Regions from separate parts of the Jeotgalibaca ciconiae genome, predicted to be linked through region 2. Evidence: riboswitches for the same ligand, from Rfam matches in the RefSeq annotation. Region 2 holds a riboswitch; each other region holds the start of a gene.
What was found. A riboswitch is a leader RNA that binds a small molecule or an ion and turns the genes downstream of it on or off. The one in region 2 is predicted to bind thiamine pyrophosphate.

Region 1 (6,433 bases), 1.3 Mb from region 2:
AGTAGGAACTATGACTCCTGACCAAAAGATGGGAACAGGAAATTATTCTTTAGCCGGACATAATTATGCACGAACAGGTATTTTATTTAGCGATATTCCCAATACATCCATAGGAGATTTAGTGTACATAACTGATTTGAAAAAAGTTTATGTATATGAAATGAATTATTTGAAAATGGTAACACCTGATCGGGTAGATTTAATAGAAGAAATTCCTGATAGAAAAATGATTACATTGATTACTTGCAGCCTTGATTTAACCATGCGATGGGTTAGCCAAGGAGACTTAGTAGAAGAAGTGGCGATTGAAAATGCGACAGATGAAATGATTGCTGCATTGGGAATGGATTCTTAAAAATAGAAAAAATCGTCGAAGGAAATAGTATTCCTTCGACGATTTTTTGTTACGGATTTCCTTTTTTGGGGTTTATCAGACAAAAGCATCCATTAATATGTGCACTTTCCTTGATAAAAACAGCTTATCAGCTAAAGTCTCGGTTCTTACAGCCTTCTTTCCTTGATAACGAACATATATCAAGGAAAGTTTGTATTTAAATGCTCGGTTTTCCCTGATAAAATCTAGGATTCTTCAAATATAATAAACTGGCCTTATCTGATGAATTGTTCTTTCAATTCTTGAGCTGCTAGAGACACATCGGGACGACTTACAATTGCTGAAACAACGGCTATCCCTTTAATTGGAATATTTTGTAAAGCGGGAATTGTTTTTTTATCGATTCCGCCAATTGCTACAACGGGAATGGGTACTGCCTCACAAATTTCTTGTAGTTCTTCTAACGAAGTATACTGAGCATCGTTTTTGGTATTGGTAGGAAATATAGCCCCTACACCTAGATAATCTGCGCCCATTTCTACAGCAGTTAATGCTTCTTCCAAATTGCTAGCCGACACGCCCATGATTTTTTCAGGACCAATCAGCTGTCGTACGACATCGGCCGGGAGATCACTTTGGCCGACATGGACCCCATCTGCATCAGCAGAAAGAGCGATGTCGACTCGGTCATTGATAATGAAAGGAACACCTAATTCAGAAGTGACTTTCCGTACCCTAACGGCTACATCATAAAAGTCACCAGAAGAAAGTTCTTTTTCACGTAGTTGAACAATGGTACATCCACCTAAAATGGCTTGTTTAACGGACTCCTCAACTGTCTCGGAAGACATCGCTTGTTGGTTTGTTATGACATATAAACTGTAATCAATATTAGATTTCATAAAACAGTGCTCTCCTTGTTAACATTTCCTCATTCATTTTACTGATTGCGTCTTGCAACGATACTCGGAAGCTGCCATTTCCTACTTCCCCAGCTTTCTCAAAAGAAAGTTCGCCTGCAACTCCCATGGTTACTAAAGCTGTAACAGTTGCTTCAAATGTTTTTTCGGCTGCTGCACCACAGTAAGAGCCAATAAGAGAAGAACACATGCAACCTGTTCCAGTAAGCTGGGATAACATGGAATGACCATTTTCGATAGCGACGGTTCGATTACCATCTGAGACAAAGTCAACTTTCCCAGTAATTGCTACAATACAATCCAGTCGAATAGCTAAATCCTGAGCTATTTTTTGAGCATCTGTAGAATTTGTCCAATCATTTTCTGAAGCATCGACTCCTTTTGTTTCCGAATCTAAGCCAGCTAGGAATTTAATCTCGGAAATATTTCCACGAAGAACATTAACTTTTATTTCTTTTAGAAGTTTAGCGGCCGTTTCATTCCGAAAAGAAGAAGCGCCTGCACCTACTGGATCCAGGATAACGGGAATACCTATTTTATTTGCCATTTTTCCGGATTCAATCATGGATGCTACGGTCCTTTTATTGAGGGTTCCCATGTTCAACACTAATCCTGAAGCGATTTGAGTAATTTCTGCGGCTTCTTCTAAAGCATCAGCCATGATGGGAGATGCTCCAATCGCAAGTGTAATATTGGCACAATCGTTTACTGTCACGTAATTGGTTATGTGATGAACCAATGGACTTTGTTCCCGTACTTGATTAATTAGTTGCATATATTTTTCTACCATTATAGTGCCTCCTGTAATCCATTTTTATATACATCATAGAAATGATGGGTTGGACCATTACCTTTTCCAATGTCCAAAGAATGAGTAATGGCAGTAGTGATATACGCTTTTGCTTGCTCAACGGCTTTTTGGACAGGCAGGCCATTGGCAAGGTTGGCCGCAATCGCCGAAGAGTAAGTACAACCTGTCCCGTGAGTGTTTTTTGTTTGAATTCTTGGTGAACTGAAATAGTAAAAATCAGTACCATCAAATAGAATATCAGTCGCTTCGTTTGTATTTTCGCTGTGTCCGCCTTTCATTAATACAGATTGACATCCCATTTCGTGAATAATTTCGGCAGCTTTTTTGATATCTTCTTCATTGCGGATTTCAAAACCCGCCATTTTTTCTGCTTCAGGAATATTAGGAGTCACCATATCTGCTAGTGGGATTACATCGGCAATCAATGTATCGATGGAATCTGGATCCATTAATGCAGCCCCGTTTTTAGCATACATAACAGGATCGATGACGATATTCGACGGCTGCCATTCTTTTAATTTTTTCGCAACTGCCAGCATGCCTTCTCGACAAGCCAGCATCCCAATTTTAACTGCTTCGGGCGGAAGGTCTTCAAATACAGCCTCAATCTGTTTCTCAATGATGTCTGGTTTTACATCTTGTGTTTCAATTACACGAAAGGTGTTCTCAGCAACCACTGAGGTAATGACAGACATTCCAAAAACGCCATGCGCAGAGAACGTTTTTAAATCAGCCTGAATACCAGCTCCTCCGCTACAATCTGATCCAGCAATACTTAATACTTTCTTCATGATATAACCTCCGATATTTTTTGGTCATATACGCAAAAGGAGCGCTTTCTGAAAGAAAGCACCCCTAATAATCCCTTGGATGACTTGCTTCCCTACGTCGGTCTTAACCAACAGGTTCAAAGGGTCAGGTTTTAACCTTCTCAACGCCGAAACGTCCCCCCGCAACATACTCGATTCAATTGTTGTATAAAAATAGAAAAAGTCTTCCCTAAAAAAGGAAGACTTCAAACAATATCGTAGTTTGACTGCTCCCTACGTCGGTCTTAACCAACAGGTTCAAAGGGTCAGGTTTTAACCTTCTCAACGCTAAGCGTCCCCCTGCATATATTATCTACATAGTAACGTACTCTATTGCTTTTATCAATCGGCTTATTGATTCTTTAAGCGAAAGGGTAGTAAGCAAGAGATAATAAGGCTTTATAAACGTTTAAATTTTTGAGTAAAAGCTTGGTAAAGAAGAATTCCAACAGTTGCTCCAGAACTATCAATCAGGACATCTTGTAAACTTGGGCCGCGGCCAGGTACAAAAGATTGATGAAATTCATCACTCATAGCGTAAAGTGCACAAATAAGTAAAGAAAAACCAAATTGTTTTATGCCGGACACTCCATTTAGACGTAAGGCATTAGATGTTAAGATTCCAAGAATGAGATACACACTAAAATGGGCGCCTTTACGAATCAGGAGATGAAGAAAGGACTGATTAACTTCGATAGTAGGTAAGAGAAAATTTATGACTTTCATGATAAAAATTAAAATACTTCCGCTCAAATTTCCAGAATCGGTAGCTTGTTGAGCAGAAAAAGAAAAAATTACTGCCATCCAAGCAATAACCATTCCCCAGCTAAACCATTTTTTCAGTTGCATTATGATTACTCCTTTAGAAACTGTCATCTCTCCTATTATATATCATGTTATAATGGAAGAGTAGAATATTGGAAAGGAAAGTGAATGCAAAATGATATCCTATAAAGAAGCAAAAACAATGGAAGAAGTACAAAGTTTTATAAAGAACCATCATTTTGCGCTTGTTTATATTTCCCGTATTAATTGTAGTGTCTGCCATGCCGTGCTTCCGCAAGTGCAAAATCTTTTAGCAGATTTTCCTGAAATTCAAATGATAAAAGCAGACGCTGATCAAATTCCTACTGTAGCCGGTGAATTCAGTGTATTTACGGTCCCTGCTATCCTTCTTTTCGTAAATGGAAAAGAAATGATACGCAAAGCTCGTTTTGTAGTTATGGGTGAATTAGAACATCAATTAAGACAAATCGTTACAAATTATTAAAATAAGTGGAGGATTTATGACAAAGAAATATTTAGTTGCGAAAACATTTAAGAAGAAAGGCAGTGCAGCGATTTTATTGGAGCAGGTATCGGATTTTCTATCCTATATTCCTGAACTAGAAGGAATGTTTAAGCGAAATGCCGAATTTCTGATTATAAGCAAAGAAGATGAGTTAGAGTTGGATGAGGCATGGCCAGAATACGCACCTTTTCAGCTAGAAGAAAATAAACAGGATTTTGAAAAAGCTTTAAAAGAAAAAACGAGCCGGGAGAAAAAGTGAATGAAGCAATCGATTGTTTTAGCCAGCCAATCTCCGCGCCGCAAAGAATGGTTATCACTTTGTGTCAGCGATTTTTCTGTTATTTCAGCGGATATTGATGAAAAGTCCATCGAGAAGCAAATACTAAAAACGAACAACGAAGAGCCTTTTCTTCTAACTGCAAGTCGTTTAGTAGAAATGTTGGCAGCTGAGAAAGCCCGTGTAATTTTCAAAAAACAACCGATGAGTATTGTCATTGGAGCCGATACAGTGGTCGTGCATGAAAACCGTATTTTAGGTAAACCTCTCGATGAATCACAAGCATATGAAATGCTTCGTTCCTACGCAGGGAAAACTCATTCCGTTGTTACGGGAGTGAGTATCAAAAACTCGGAAAAGGAAATAACTTTTTCAGTCGAAAGCAAAGTGACGTTTTGGGATTGGAACAAACAGATGGAACAAGAAGTTTTTGATTATATTAAAACGGGAAATCCCATGGATAAAGCAGGAGCGTATGGTATCCAAGAGATGCCTAGTTTATGGGTCAAAGAGATTTCTGGTGATTATCCTAATATTGTTGGATTGCCAATCTCTTATGTAAACCGAGCGCTTTATGAATTTGAGTAAGAAAAAGAAGCCAAAGAGCGTGATGAGTAGCGCGCTTTGGCTTCTTTTTGAAAAGTATGTATAGAAGTTTTTGACTCAAGAAGCTTTGGCTTTTTGGTCGCGGTCATATAGAAAAACACAAAGAATCATAAGGCCTAGAGCTACTCCGATTGCTGCCATTCCATAGAAAATTCCGAATTGATCAGATAAAGCTCCCGTTATTGTTGGCATCACAATGGATCCGATACCACCTAATACCAGTAAAATTCCCATAGCCATGGGGTAATCTTTGATAAATCCACCGGTAGCTGCAATCGTAGTTGGATAAATACCCGCCATAGAAAGCCCAAGCCCGAGAATAGCAAATGTAATCATCATTTGATTTCTTGAAGCTAATAAAACAACGAAGAATAGGGTAGTTGTTAATGTTAAAGCATATAGTACGTAGATTCTTGGAAAACGATCACCTATAGCGGAAACTGCTAAACGCCCTAGCAATACACCAACCCACAAGAGGGATGCCAAGAATTGAGAGTACCCAATCGTGAGAATTCCCGAATCCACAAAATATTTAACAAGCCAGCCATTAATGGTTGATTCCCCACAAAGATAGAAAAATAGCGTACCAGCTAAAATCCAGAAAGTCTTTTTCTTCATAAAATCATAGGAAACTACTTTTTTCTTTCTTTCAACAGGTTCTTCAGGCATTTTCATGCGGGAGAAAAAGAAGATAGAGAGTGCTGTAAGAATAATAATAACCACCCCAGCTAGACGCCAGCCATTTACGCCGATTAGGTGAACAGCTCCAATGACTAAGTAAGGAGCCAACAAAGCACCAATTGCAAAAATACTATGCAAGAAACTCAAAGCTGCAGAACTACTATTAGAAATTTCATTTACAATGGAGTTGTTAAAGTTTGAAATACTTCCACGACTCAAACCTGTAAAGAAGAAAGACAGGATAAGTAAGAAGGGATTTCCGGTCGTAATCATCAGTAAAAATCCAGCTGTTACAAAACTACTTAAAAAGATAATGGCTTTTTTTCTGCCCAAATAAATAGGGAGAATTCCAGCAATGAAACTAGCTAGTAAATTTCCAACATAGTGAGAAGATAACAAGGAACCACTTACTGTGTCACTTAAATTATAAGCTTCACTGATGTAAGGTAAAAGGGAGCCCATAATCATTCCGTATAAACCGTTTACAGCGAATACATAATAAACGCATTTCATGATATATTTCTCGTCAGCATTCAAACGTGTATAAAATGATTCATTTTTCAAAGTTATTCCTCCATTTTTTTATAAATAAGAAATGCAGTTTCTTTATAAGAAACAACTTCTATTATACGATACAAAGCGTTTTTCTTCAATAGTATTAAAAGAAAGAAGAGCTGGATTATGTTTCTTACTTAAATGAATAA
Region 2 (6,433 bases):
ACTCTTCATTTGTTAGTTTTTCTATAGGTAAATACGTGAGACTTTTCAACCAATTCATTAATCGAATACCTGAATCAATCGGTCTCCATGAATTATTATTTGATGCATTCGGAACTCCATTTTCTTTGATAAATAAGGATAGTAATTGTTTCCATTTTTTAAAGTATATTGATTTTTGAGTTAAAGCATACGTAATGGCTAAATCTACCATAAACCCTTGGCGGTTCAACATATAAGTCCATTCCACATCATCTTCTGGATAATCATTCCATTTATATTTTGAGATTGAATAGGGAATATTACAAGCTTCCATATCGAGAGCATCTGAAAAAATAATTTGATCATTCATTAAATAATCAACTCTTTCCTTTATGTTCTCAATCTCTTTTAAGTTGGATCGATAAGAATTCCTTATCCAATCTTTACTAAAAAAACATTTTTTATAATGAATAATCTGTAAAATATCCACAATAAAATCACTCCTTACATTTTTGGAAGAATTTACTTAAAGGGTTATAACGTTAAGTTTCGTTAAAAAAATAGTATTTTCTACTCTGTAGTTATTTGAATGGAATAGTAATGGGGATCAATGAAGCTCCTAGTATATTCTAATATTTCTCCATTTAAACTAGTCGTAATTTTTTGAATATCAAAAAAAACAAGGTCTTCCTCTTCTCTTGTTTGCTCCTTCAAATAATTCTCTACAATTTTCAGTTCTTTGGATGTCGGCTCGAAACGCACGATATTAACCGACATCTCGGCATGAATATTATAATTCCCAGATATTTCTTTCGTCACGCTCGCACCATGTTTAATATTTTCAATTCCTGTTTCAGGTATTTTCCTTTCTAATAAATAACGATTTTGAATCTTCCATGGTATGTCGTTGACATAGGCAACTTGAATGATTTTAATGATATTCTCTTCTCCTTGTAAATCTCCGAGTTTTTTTGCAATCTCCTTATCTTTAAATGATTCACTGATATGTGTTTCGGTACGTTCAACCACTTTCCCTTTCATGGAAGATACAGGCGAAGTTTCGCTAAATAGCACTTTACGGTTTATTAAGTTTCTACGGACAAAAGTTCCATATCCTTGACGACGAATTAAATAACCCTCGCTTACTAAGTTATTCAACGCCTTGACTACAGTGGTATTACTAACATTGTATTTCTTTTTTAAATCTGCTTCTGAATAAATTTTATCTCCTGGTAAAAAAACACCCTCATTAATCTCTTTGATAATATCTTCTTTTATCATCTGATACTTTGACACCATAGTTACTCTCCTCATCTATTTCTTTTTTTAAAAATAAAGAGTTTGATATTCATTGTCGGACTTTTCAGACTCTTGGAAATGGTTTCATAATAAATACCTAATATTATTTTACATTATTTGGAATATTTTGCTAGTTAGAATATAACAAAACATCAATGTAAAGAAAAAAACCCAGATTAACGAAATCTGAGTTTCTTCTACTTATCTTAAAAAGATCTTTAAGTCGATATTGAACGAGAAGTGAGCTTTATTATTTCATCTTAACTCCAAGAACCCATTCAGACGATAAAGTTTTCGCTCTCAATTCATCGTCAGTCCACCATCAACGGTTATGTTCTGTCCAGTAATCGCGCGTGCTGCTTCGGTTCCTAAGAATCCTACCACTTCTGCGACATCTTCTGGAGCAGTAACCTTCTGTAAAGGAGACGAATCAGCAATTAACTGAAAGACTTCAGGAGTCGTGACTTTACTTGCATCTGTTGTCTGTAAGAGCCCACCTGAAACCATATTGACTGTAATGCCCAGGGAACCTAGTTCTTTTGCCATGTTTCTAGTAAAACCTAAAAGAGCAGCTTTAGCTGTTGTATATTGATGATAAGGAACGACTGGATTTTGGAATAAGTTTGTTCCAATATTAATGATTCTTCCATATTGATTTTCTTTCATAGATGGCAATACAGCCTGAACAGTATTTAAGGAAGACTTAATCGAACCTTCAAATTGTTCCGTATAGTTTTCCCAAGTCAATTCTTCTACCTTTTTTTGGGTAACTGGATTAAATTCGAAATTTATCAATGCGTTATTAACCACCACATCAATTCTCCCAAATCTCGCAATTGCTTTTTCAACCATAGTTTTTACTTGTTTTTTATCACGGACATCAGCTCGGATCGCGATTGCTTTATCTTCCCCAATCTCTTTGACAACTTTTTTTGCTTTTTCTTCACTATTGAAATAATTGATAACAACAAAGTACCCTTTCCGCCCGAAATTCTTTGCAATTTCACTTCCTAACCCTCTGCTCGCTCCTGTTACAAGTACAACTCGATTATCTGACATTCTTCTTCCCCCTTATGATTGATTGAAAAAGTATCCATCAAACAAAAAACTCCTTACACCATAGCGGGATAAAGAGTTAGAGTTTACAAAAACACGCACGAACAAAAAGAGTTTCTGTAAATTCCACTTCCCTACGCTGGTGTTAACTAGATCAGGTTCTAAGGGTCAAGGCAGACAGCCTCTCTCAGCATAACGCACCCCTAGTGGATAACTTATTCAATTAGATTTAAAAATACCATACATAATCAGTGTGGTCAAACAAGTAAAGAATGAAGCTGCTAGTTGTTTATATTCAATTTTCAATTGTCCCATAGAAAAAAGGCTTGACCTTTTCGAATAAATACAATAAAAATACAGAAACGAATACACCCAGTAAGAATCTTATGATCCCATAAGAAGGTGTAATTGCGTCAGCATTCTCAAAACTATGATTGAATATTTCAATAGGAATCAAGTGAATGAAAAAAATCGCTTGGCTGTATCGTCCAAGCTGTCCGAACCGACTTCTTTTATATACAGAAAATAGTAAAGGAAAACCAAAAAATAGCAAGGGGCTTAAGAACATGAGAAAATTCTTGTCCCTTCCTTGATTCAAATAAATGAGCCGTCCTTCTATGCACAACAATACAAATGTAAAGAATAATCCAATAAACATCTTTTTTCTATTTGCTAGCAAGAATTCTTTCTTATCAGAAATAAAAAAACCTATTAAAACAAATATAGAACTATAAAAAAGGCCATTTCTTGTAGTCAAAAAGATAGAAAAATAAGTGTCTAAAATTTTGGAAAGTAATGGGTGTGTAATAAAAGAAGAATACGTTTCAGCGGCTCCCACTATATACAATGAGCCAAACAAAATAAAAGATTTCATATAACCGAATCTCTTTATCAGCTTCGAGACCACAAACAATGAGAATAGGAGAGCTGGAAAATACCAGAGATGATAAAAAATACCCGTATAAGTCAGTCCAAGTATGAATGCAATTGGATATAATATGAGCGGTAAGTTGATTTGCTCATTCATGAACTGAATTCCTAGAGGTAAATAAATAATAGACCAAATAAGATAGATCTTGATGACTTTTTTAAGCCACAACTTCTTCTCCTCAACTGACCTAGCTCTGTAGAAGAACGCATTGTTCACAAGAAAGAATGGTACCGCTATTCTACATAAAATGCTTTTTATCATAAAGTGGAGGCCAGATATATCAGTTACTGTTCCACAATGAATAAGCACAACCAGTAATGAACTAATAAATTGTGCAAGATATAAATAACGGTACTCGTTTTTTCTTATCATTTTTCAGCTGTCCTCCATCTCAGTATTGAAAAATGATTAAATAATCATTCACTTATTCTAGCCCTTTGGATTCCCATTCCAACATGGTGATTTTTCTCCAATGTCCACTGGTTCCGTTCCAGCTCCATCAATCACTCCAACTGCCATTGATCCCTTTATCAATATCATCCATATGAACAGATTCGGCTAATATCTTTTGTGTGTTCTGAAGTTGCTCTACTAATGGAAAGATTCATATCTCACGCATCCAAATTGCCTTCATCCATTCACTAGCCTACTAGAAAAAGTTAAATCTATCAATGAATTCTTCTAGTAAAAATGAATCAATACAAATGAAAAACGCCACTACCTATATGGTGTGACGTTATACTTATAAAAATATACTGATTTTATTATGCAAGTCCATCCCATCCTTGACTAGCCATAAAATCCAGATTCTCTTTTTGCCATCCCATTCCCATCATCTGAGCGTTCAGCATTTTTCGATTACATTTAAATTTCAATCGAGTAGGCTCTCCTACTAACTCTATAGTAATAATATACTGCAATATTCCTTTCCGGACCTTAAATGATTGAATATCAGAATATGGAATCACTGCATACTCTCCTGTCAAGCTTCCACCCATATTGAGGTCAAGCAAAAGTAGTTGGTCTCCAGCAAACACTACAATGAAATATTCCATAGCCAAAACAGACAAATTGCCATAAGCTAGCGATGCCATCAAACTCGCATCCGTATACCCATAAATATAATTATGATTGATTCTAATATCAGAATTAATTTCTTTGATGAAAGATTCTATGTTTTCTTCCCATGTCTCTGCATTCATCCATCTCTCTCCTTCTCAAATCGACCCTGTGTTATTGACCTAAAATAAATATAACGTAAAAGCGCTCGATTTAATAATGATAACTGAATTTCTATCCCTTATTATTAAATAAAAGTCCCTATCAAACAATAAAAAAAGCTAGAATCCTTTTAGTTAAGAATTCTAGCTTTTCGATTGATTATTTTGTCAAATCTATTTTTTTGCTTATCCCATACATAATGAGTCCTCCGATTGCCATAGAAAAGAGCTCTCCCAAACCAACACTAATCCAGGTAATAAAAAATGGTAAATCATTGACGATGGCTAGTTGGCCTGCAACGGTAAACATTGAAAAGGCAAATATAAATGCTGTTAGCACGAACTTTATCGGTGTACTTTTAATATTTTTCGTAATAGATAGTGTGATCTTCAATACTAAAAAGGTCGAGATACTGCCTACTAATACATCAATGATTCCTAGTGGCGAGTTCATATTCGCAATTGCTACGCCAAGAGTTACTGCCCAAATATATCTTTTATTAAATAAAGGCATATAATTGAACATTTCTGACAAACGAAGTTGAACACTTCCGAAACTAATGACAGATAATGCAGTGGTAATAACAATGTAAAGAGCCGTAATCAATGCTACTTTCGTTAGTTCAGTTGCACGAATCTTCGCAACCATCTTTTTTTCGCTTTTTAACATAATAATCTCCTTTGCAAGGTTCTACCTTGGTAATAACTACGGCCAAAGGATGGGACATACTGCCCTACGAAGTGCCGTAGTGTGGCTATGCCACTATTTTATTTTCTTATTTAATAATCCAACCGCCATCGATTGGAATAATATCTCCTTGAAGATAACTTGCTTGTTGACTTGCTAAAAATAAGGTGAGAGAAGCTACTTCTTCTGGCTTTGCCCAACGCTTAGCTGGTGTTTCTTCGGCCACTTTCTTTGCTATGGCACCGTCGCCTGCAAAATCTGCCGCATTCATCGGCGTATCAATTGCTCCTGGCGCAATCCCATTCACTCGAATTCCTTTGTCCGCATAATCAAGAGCTAATTGTTTAATAAAACCAACAATCGCATGCTTACTCATGGTATAACCGATGCCACCACCGCCAGCCACCATGCCCGCTATGGAGGTCATGGGGATTACCACACCACTTTTATTTGCTAACATTTGTGGCAGGACTATTTTTGTAAGTATGAAAAAGCTTTTTACATTGACTTCAAAGATTTTGTCAAACAATTCTTCCGATGTTTCCAGCAATGGGCGATAGCCGTCTAAAATCCCTGCCGTATTCAGCAAGATATTAATCGTGCCGAACGCTTGGTTACACTGCTCAACTGCGTGGATTAAGTCCTCTTGCCTACGAACATCCCCAACCATATAACCAAAACTTTCTGGAAAATTCATTTTTAAGTCCAGTAAACTTCCAAGCTGACGATCAAAGGCAAATACCTTCGCTCCTTGTTCCAAAAAAGCAGTTGCTTGCGCAGCTCCAATTCCTGAAGCTGCTCCTGTCACAAAGACAACCTGCTCATGGAATTCTGAATAAATAATTGTCTTCATTATTTAACAATTTTCCAATCATCCGCCAGAATATCACACACTGCCGGCGCAAAGCTAGAAAATCCTTCGTCACTTGTCTTGATTAATAAATAAGGTGTGACAGGAATTCCTTCGAACGTATCGTTACTTACTAAAATAACAAACTCTTCCGTTCCACTCCAACCGTTGCGAATAATTTTTTCACCATTTTTCAACTTTGGTAAAACTTCTTCAAACGTCATAAAATCCCTCTTTTCTATTGATTATATTTTCCACATAAGTGTTCTAGTCAACAAAATGTATTATAACATTCTTCAAGGGAAAATTTGAACTTCTTAACATAATTATCAGCCATTAAAGAAAAGATTCCATTCAAAAATTGAATGGATGGGTTAGATAAACCCTAATAGTTGCCAAGTATCCGATAT
Region 3 (6,433 bases), 170 kb from region 2:
CCTTTTTCTGTTACCCACGAAAGATATACTTTATATACCTGTCCACTCTCAGAATCAGTAAAAGTAACCGTTACTCGTTGCTCTCCGTTATTACCAATCCAAGTGATAATCATGTTTGCAAGTGATACTCCCGTTACTTCTGAACTTGCTTCTTTCATCTCTGCCCAATCAACGCTTGTTTCATCATACTGCGTTACATGCGGTTCACTTTGTTCTGTTCCGATTGGTTCCCAATCACCCACATATGCACGAATGACATTTGGGTCATCTGAAGGAACTTCGTTTATTTCAGCTTCATCTTCCGATTCTTCAGGCTCTTCTGATGAGCTTTCTTCGGATTCTTCTTCTGATTCAGCACTTCCATCTTCACTGGATTCATCTTTTGGAGGAATAACAAATGACGAGTTATCACTTCCAGAATTTTGTCCTAGTTGATTCGGATCATTATCATTAGCAGAGCCTCCAAATAATAATTCAAATAAAATAATTACTACAGTTAGGACAATCAGACCGATTGAAAGATTCATGATCAGATTGGAACGTTTACTTTTTTTATGGCGTTTAGCACGCGTTTCTCTTTCTTCTTCAGGCATTTTTGCATCTCCCTTCCGCATAATACTAGCACATTTTTTATTGTTATTCTTTGATAATTTGGTTACGAGAATATTTCATAAGATTACAGGTTTTCCTCTTCTTGTTTTACTATTTTTATCGTCTTTAATCTAGTTTGTAAACTGAATATTGCATCTACTATAAAAATAGCAACCGCAATTGCTCCGGATATTAATAAAGCTTCGCTTAATCTCAATTGCCCTTCTCCGTAATCGCCGTTAATAAACGAAAAAACAGCTCGATAGACAGCTTCCCCAGGCACTAATGGTATAAATCCAGGTAGAAAATAAACAGTTGCTGGAGTTTTTAAATAACGAGCGAAATAATGAGATAAAAAAGAAATCACAACTGCAGCAAGCAATGTAGCAGGTATTTTCTCCAAGAATTCTAACCCTACCAAATAGACAAACCATCCTAAAGAACCTGTTATGGCAGAATGTAATAACGCTCGTTTTGGAGCTTCCAGTAAAATAGCGAAAAAATATACAGAAACAAAAGCAATAAGGGATTCAAGGATAATTCGTATCATAAACCTAATCTACCCCCAATCACTAATCCGGAACCAATGCCAATCGCAATAAAAATAGCAATCACAAAAGCCTCCAACACCTTTGCCCCTCCCGACATATAATCTCCTTTAAAAATATCTCGGACTCCATTTGTCATAGCGGTACCAGGAAGCAGCGGCATAATCGCTGAAACAATCAGCAAGTCACCTTGTAACCCCAATGGAACAACTTTTGTAATAAAACTCGTTAACAAAGCAATAATAAAACTAGCCACCATATCTAAAATAAATGGTCTGACCATCCATCGTCTCCCATAATGAGTAATAAGAGTCACTGTGGCAGATATAGGTAAAAGAAAGATAAAATCAATCCATTTCCCACCATACATAATTAAAATCATCTGAATAAAGCTAAATATCGCCAAGTTTTTTCGAAAAGCATCGTATTGAATTTCATCGATATTCTGTAAGAATGAATAGGCTTCTTGTATCGTAATAATCCCTTCAGTAAACCTTCGAGAAACATCATTAACTTTCGTTATCTTATTCAGATTTGTGGTACGGTTCGATATACGTTTCACAACTGTAATGGCATCCATATTCGGACTATCCAACGTTGCAATCAGTCCCGTCGTAATCGCGATTGCATCAATCATCTCTAAATTTGTTTTTTTCAAAATCCGAGTGACGGTCTCTTCAACTCGATAGGTTTCTGCGTTGCTTTCTAGCATGATTTTCCCTGCAAGTACAGCAGTGTCCATATATAATTCATAATCCATTTCAGGCATCGAATCATCTCCTTTCATGGTCTGTTTCTTTTCATTTTCAGTATAGCGTATTCTAACATTACTTTCCTTAGTTTCATTCGATTATTCCCAAATGTTATCTTTTGACTTTTATTAAAAAGAAGCATACCTTTACTTTAAGTGAAAAATATAAGGAGGGTTCAATATGTCAAACATTTTAATTACGGGTGCTTCTGGAAATATAGGAACAGTCTTAACAGAACATTTAAAGAAAAATCATTCCCTCACATTAGTGGATGTAGATTTTTCTGATTTTTTTGATTTTTTAAAAGAAGGAACTGAGATAAAAGAAATTGATTTAACTGATCCTGAAAATGTAAACGGATTATTCGAGGGAATCGACTATGTTATTCATTTAGCTGGCGATCCCCGTCCTGATGCTGACTTCTATGGTTCACTTTTAGATTTAAATTATAAAGTTCCCCACAATATTTTCAAAGAAGCTGTTAAAGAAGATACATCTGTAAAGAGAGTCATTTTCGCGAGCTCGGTTCATGCTATTGGAGGGTATCCTCCCAATGTTCAAGTGAAAACAACCGATTATCCTCACCCAGCTGACTTATATGGCGTTTCAAAAGTCTACATGGAGGCTCTTGCAAGCTATCATTCTTACAAGTATGGGCAGGAATTTATCGGCATTCGTATTGGCGGATTCGACAGCGACATCACTCCAGGAACTGCTGATGCAGACGGGCTAGCGACTCATTTATCTAAACGGGATATGTGTCATCTGATTGATTGTTGTTTGACAGCAGACTTGAAACAACCATTTTTACTTGTTAATGGCGTTTCGAACAACCGATTCCCTCGCATGGATATTTCCCAAGCCTATTTTGATATCGGTTATTCTCCTCAAGATGATGCATTTGAAATGCAAGGAGACGGCGAATACGATTTTCATGAAGAGGATGATATTGAAGTGGATCCTAAAAAATAATCCCTTTTACAAAGATTCACAAAAAATGATATTCCTGCTATGATAAATGTGAATTCTTACAAAGAAAGGACTACATTTACATGGCAAAACGTAAAGGAAGGCAAATACAACGGAAAAATATACAAGTGAAAGCTCCGAAACTTTATGATTCTTTAGGGAAGGAAAAGGAAATCATCTCGCAAGAGGAACAAGAAGCAACTTATGAAAATACTTTTCTTTTCACCATAATCGGAATGTTCGTCGGAATGCTGATTGGATATTTCTTAGATAATATGGCGCTCGGATTTGGAATAGGTATTTTAATTGGGGGTATGATTGATTCCATTTTAAATACAGCACGAAAGAAAAAATTCGAAGCTGAACTAGCTCCAAATCAAGAAACCAGCAAAAAAAACTGATACAGATTGCTTCAAAGTGTTGCATTGAGAAACCGCTTATGCTAAAGTATTGGTAACTGAATAGAACACTTATCACAAAGGGGTGCCTTTACTGGCTGAGACTGAATGAAAATTCTAACCCTTCGAACCTGACTTCGTTAATACGAGCGTAGGGATTGTGTGAGTAAAGAACACGTAATGTATTCTTCTCCTTTGTAGTAGGTCTGTTCCATTCTACAATAAAGGAGGAGATTTTTTTATGTCAAAAAATTTAAACATCTGGATTGAAGGTACCATTATGGCAGCGTTGGCGACGGCATTATCATTTGTTCCGTTGGATATAGGGCCAAGTTTTTCTATAACAGTTGGCCAGCCTGTTTTAATTTTATACAGCTTACGTCGAGGATTTGGCCCTGGGCTCGTGGCTAGCTTTCTATGGGGAGTTTTGCATATCTTTGTAGGAAATGCGGACATCCTTACCCCTCTTCAAGGATTCATTGAATACTTTGTTGCTTTTGGCTTTTCTGGTTTTGCTGGTTTATGGGCAAATAAAACCCAAGTTGCTATTAAAGAAAAGAACTGGGGTCTTTCTGTTGTGTACATTACAATAGCTTCCATTGTAGGAGTAATTGCTCGTTATTTTTGGCACACGATTGCCGGATACTATTTCTGGGGTCAATACGCTCCTGAAGGGTGGAGTGCATGGTTCTACTCCATTGTACTGAACGGAGCTAGTGCTCTTGCTACCGGAATCTTTACAATCGTCGTCCTAGTAATTATTTACCGAACAACTCCACAGCTTTATACATCGATAAATAAAAAACTTGGGTATTGATTGCTCGTAAATAAAAATAAGGACTCTCAACTATAAATTAGTTTGAGATCCTTATTTTTTTACATCTTGGCATTGTCAATTTCCCATTCTTGGTAGTGTTTTTATCCTAACTTTTCTAAAAAACAGCCTCGAAAATCAACAGATTTTTTCAAATCGGAAACAACTGCTATAATATTCTTTATATTCGCTGAGCGGTATTGACAGAAATCATTTCCAGTTCTATACTAAAGTAGTTGTTGCGCGGTCATGGCGGAATGGCAGACGCGCCAGCTTGAGGGGCTGGTGGGGGCAACCCCGTGGAGGTTCAAGTCCTCTTGGCCGCATTGGTATAACAAATTTTTAGAACTTCTCTTTTTGAGAGGCTCTTTTTTTTATCCACTTTCCTAAGTGATTTCCTTATATTTTATCGTATTTTCTTCCGACTAGTCATCATTTTCATTCATTGCCAATCAGCCCCAGCTTTCCTTTACATTTTCCACACACATACCTCTTTGTATCAATCTTTCTTTTTCTTATGTATTTTTGCTGGCAATTTTTACAAAGATATACTTTGTTCTTTTGTATTTCAGATTCATTTTGAAGGTTTTTTACATAGCGGGCGCCGCCTGTTCTCGCCAATAATTCTTTAAAATCTCCGTCACGATGGCGGTAACCTTTCCCCATAATATGAAGATGATAATGACATAGTTCATGTTTAATAACAGCAATCAGTTCTTCCATTCCATATTGGAGAAGTACTCGTGGATTAAATTCCAAATGATGGGTTTGTAATAAATATCTTCCGCCAGTTGTACGAAGGCGTCTATTGAAAGAAGCTGTATGGTTAAACGATTGTTCGAAGAATTCTAAAGAAATATCTTCTACCAAAGATTGTAATTCTTTTTGGTTCACATATATTCCCCTTTCTTGTTCCATTTAATTTAGCAAACAAACTAAGAATCTTCAACCACATTTAAATGGCTGAAGATTCTTAGTTTCTTAACGTTTATTTTTCTAACGCTTCTACAATCGCTTTATTAAAAACTGGCAAGTCATCAGGTGTTCTACTTGTTATCAAACCACTTTCATCTATAACAAGCTCGCTGTCTTCCCATTTCGCACCGGCATTTATTAAATCAATACCGACTTGCTTAACAGATGTCATTTTCTTCCCTTCAACTATTTTTGCATTAATCATTAGCTGCGGTCCGTGACAAATGGTAAAGATAGGTTTTTTCTCTTGATCAAAGTGTCGTACAAATTCTAGAAAGCGATCGTCCGCCCTTAGTTTGTCCGGTGAAAACCCACCAGGAATTAAGAGTGCGTCATATTCTTCCGGTTTCGTATCGTCAATTCCTTTGTCAATGGTAACTTCTGCATCACCTTGTTTTCCTTTTACAACATTTCCAGCTTCTTTTTCGATTGTAACTAACTCATGGCCAGCTTTTTTCAACTCTTCTGCAGGAGATGTGTATTCTGAATCTTCAAATAAATCAGTAAGTAACACTGCAATTTTTTTACTCATTAACGATTTCTCCTTTCATTTGCTACTTATAGTGTAACAAAAGATAAAATCGAGACCAAATAAAACGATTTCCCCATTTTCTTCGCTTTTCTTCTTATCTTAATTTACAATTAAATTAATAGAGAAAGGTAGGGAATGCTATGTTTATTGGTATCGCAAGTAAGTTAATTATCGGTTTTTTTGCATTAATGATTGTCATGCGAGCTATTGGCAAAAAAGCTCTTTCAGAAATAACCCCCTTTGATATTATCTACTCCTTTGTTCTTGGAGGAATTGTAGAAGAATCTATCTACGATGATCAGATCCATGCTCTTCATATGCTCTTTGCATTTCTTGTGTGGGGAGTCATTATTTATATAGTGGAATCACTTCTACAAAGAAGAGACTCCCTAACCAGAAAAATGAAGGGTCGCTCTTCCGTGCTCATTTTCAATGGCGAATTGAATATGAAAGAAATAAAAGATAACCACATTGAAATGGAACAATTACGAAGTATGTTGCGAACGCAAAATTGTTTCTCTTTAAAAGAAGTACAATATGCGGTCATGGAAATCAATGGACAAGTTTCAGTCATGAAAAAAGATGAACAACACCCTATCTTCAGTTACTTGCTGATTGACGAAGGTGTTATTGAAAAAAAGACACTTATAAGCATCGGGAAAGACATAAAATGGCTATATGAAGAAATCGCTAAATTAAATCACCTTTCCACTGAAGATATCGTTTATGCAGAATGGTCTAATGAAGAGGGATTTTATATAAAAACATATGAAGACTCCATTGAAGAGCAATATGAAATTGACGGCTAAAAAAGAAAGCTTCTCTCTATTTTCAATCAAAGAGAAGCTTTCTTT

Region 1: linked by a shared signal. The riboswitch ahead of thiD (bifunctional hydroxymethylpyrimidine kinase/phosphomethylpyrimidine kinase) and the one ahead of EJN90_RS13660 (3-oxoacyl-ACP reductase) in region 2 are both predicted to bind thiamine pyrophosphate.
Region 3: linked by a shared signal. The riboswitch ahead of thiT (energy-coupled thiamine transporter ThiT) and the one ahead of EJN90_RS13660 (3-oxoacyl-ACP reductase) in region 2 are both predicted to bind thiamine pyrophosphate.

Annotation. Positions count from the first base shown of each region.
Region 1 is NZ_CP034465.1:1,580,223-1,586,655, forward strand. Features, by position in the region: gene EJN90_RS07485 (class A sortase) at 1-355, shown strand, start outside; gene thiE (thiamine phosphate synthase) at 610-1,236, opposite strand; gene thiM (hydroxyethylthiazole kinase) at 1,226-2,044, opposite strand; gene thiD (bifunctional hydroxymethylpyrimidine kinase/phosphomethylpyrimidine kinase) at 2,044-2,856, opposite strand; TPP riboswitch at 2,928-3,027, opposite strand; TPP riboswitch at 3,089-3,186, opposite strand; gene EJN90_RS07505 (VanZ family protein) at 3,274-3,723, opposite strand; gene EJN90_RS07510 (thioredoxin family protein) at 3,842-4,144, shown strand; gene EJN90_RS07515 (DUF6718 family protein) at 4,161-4,424, shown strand; gene EJN90_RS07520 (Maf family protein) at 4,425-5,030, shown strand; gene EJN90_RS07525 (MFS transporter) at 5,106-6,293, opposite strand.
Region 2 is NZ_CP034465.1:2,917,670-2,924,102, forward strand. Features, by position in the region: gene EJN90_RS13650 (heparinase II/III family protein) at 1-469, opposite strand, end outside; gene EJN90_RS13655 (GntR family transcriptional regulator) at 550-1,278, opposite strand; gene EJN90_RS13660 (3-oxoacyl-ACP reductase) at 1,579-2,337, opposite strand; TPP riboswitch at 2,449-2,549, opposite strand; gene EJN90_RS13665 (acyltransferase family protein) at 2,630-3,637, opposite strand; gene EJN90_RS13670 (hypothetical protein) at 4,030-4,467, opposite strand; gene EJN90_RS13675 (QueT transporter family protein) at 4,646-5,155, opposite strand; gene EJN90_RS13680 (3-oxoacyl-ACP reductase) at 5,262-6,026, opposite strand; gene EJN90_RS13685 (DUF2829 domain-containing protein) at 6,026-6,247, opposite strand.
Region 3 is NZ_CP034465.1:139,542-145,974, forward strand. Features, by position in the region: gene EJN90_RS00695 (YrrS family protein) at 1-593, opposite strand, end outside; gene EJN90_RS00700 (threonine/serine exporter family protein) at 677-1,141, opposite strand; gene EJN90_RS00705 (threonine/serine exporter family protein) at 1,138-1,908, opposite strand; gene EJN90_RS00710 (NAD-dependent epimerase/dehydratase family protein) at 2,072-2,863, shown strand; gene EJN90_RS00715 (hypothetical protein) at 2,944-3,261, shown strand; TPP riboswitch at 3,330-3,433, shown strand; gene thiT (energy-coupled thiamine transporter ThiT) at 3,500-4,075, shown strand; tRNA gene EJN90_RS00725 (tRNA-Leu) at 4,316-4,398, shown strand; gene EJN90_RS00730 (SprT family protein) at 4,511-4,966, opposite strand; gene EJN90_RS00735 (type 1 glutamine amidotransferase domain-containing protein) at 5,061-5,579, opposite strand; gene EJN90_RS00740 (DUF421 domain-containing protein) at 5,720-6,388, shown strand.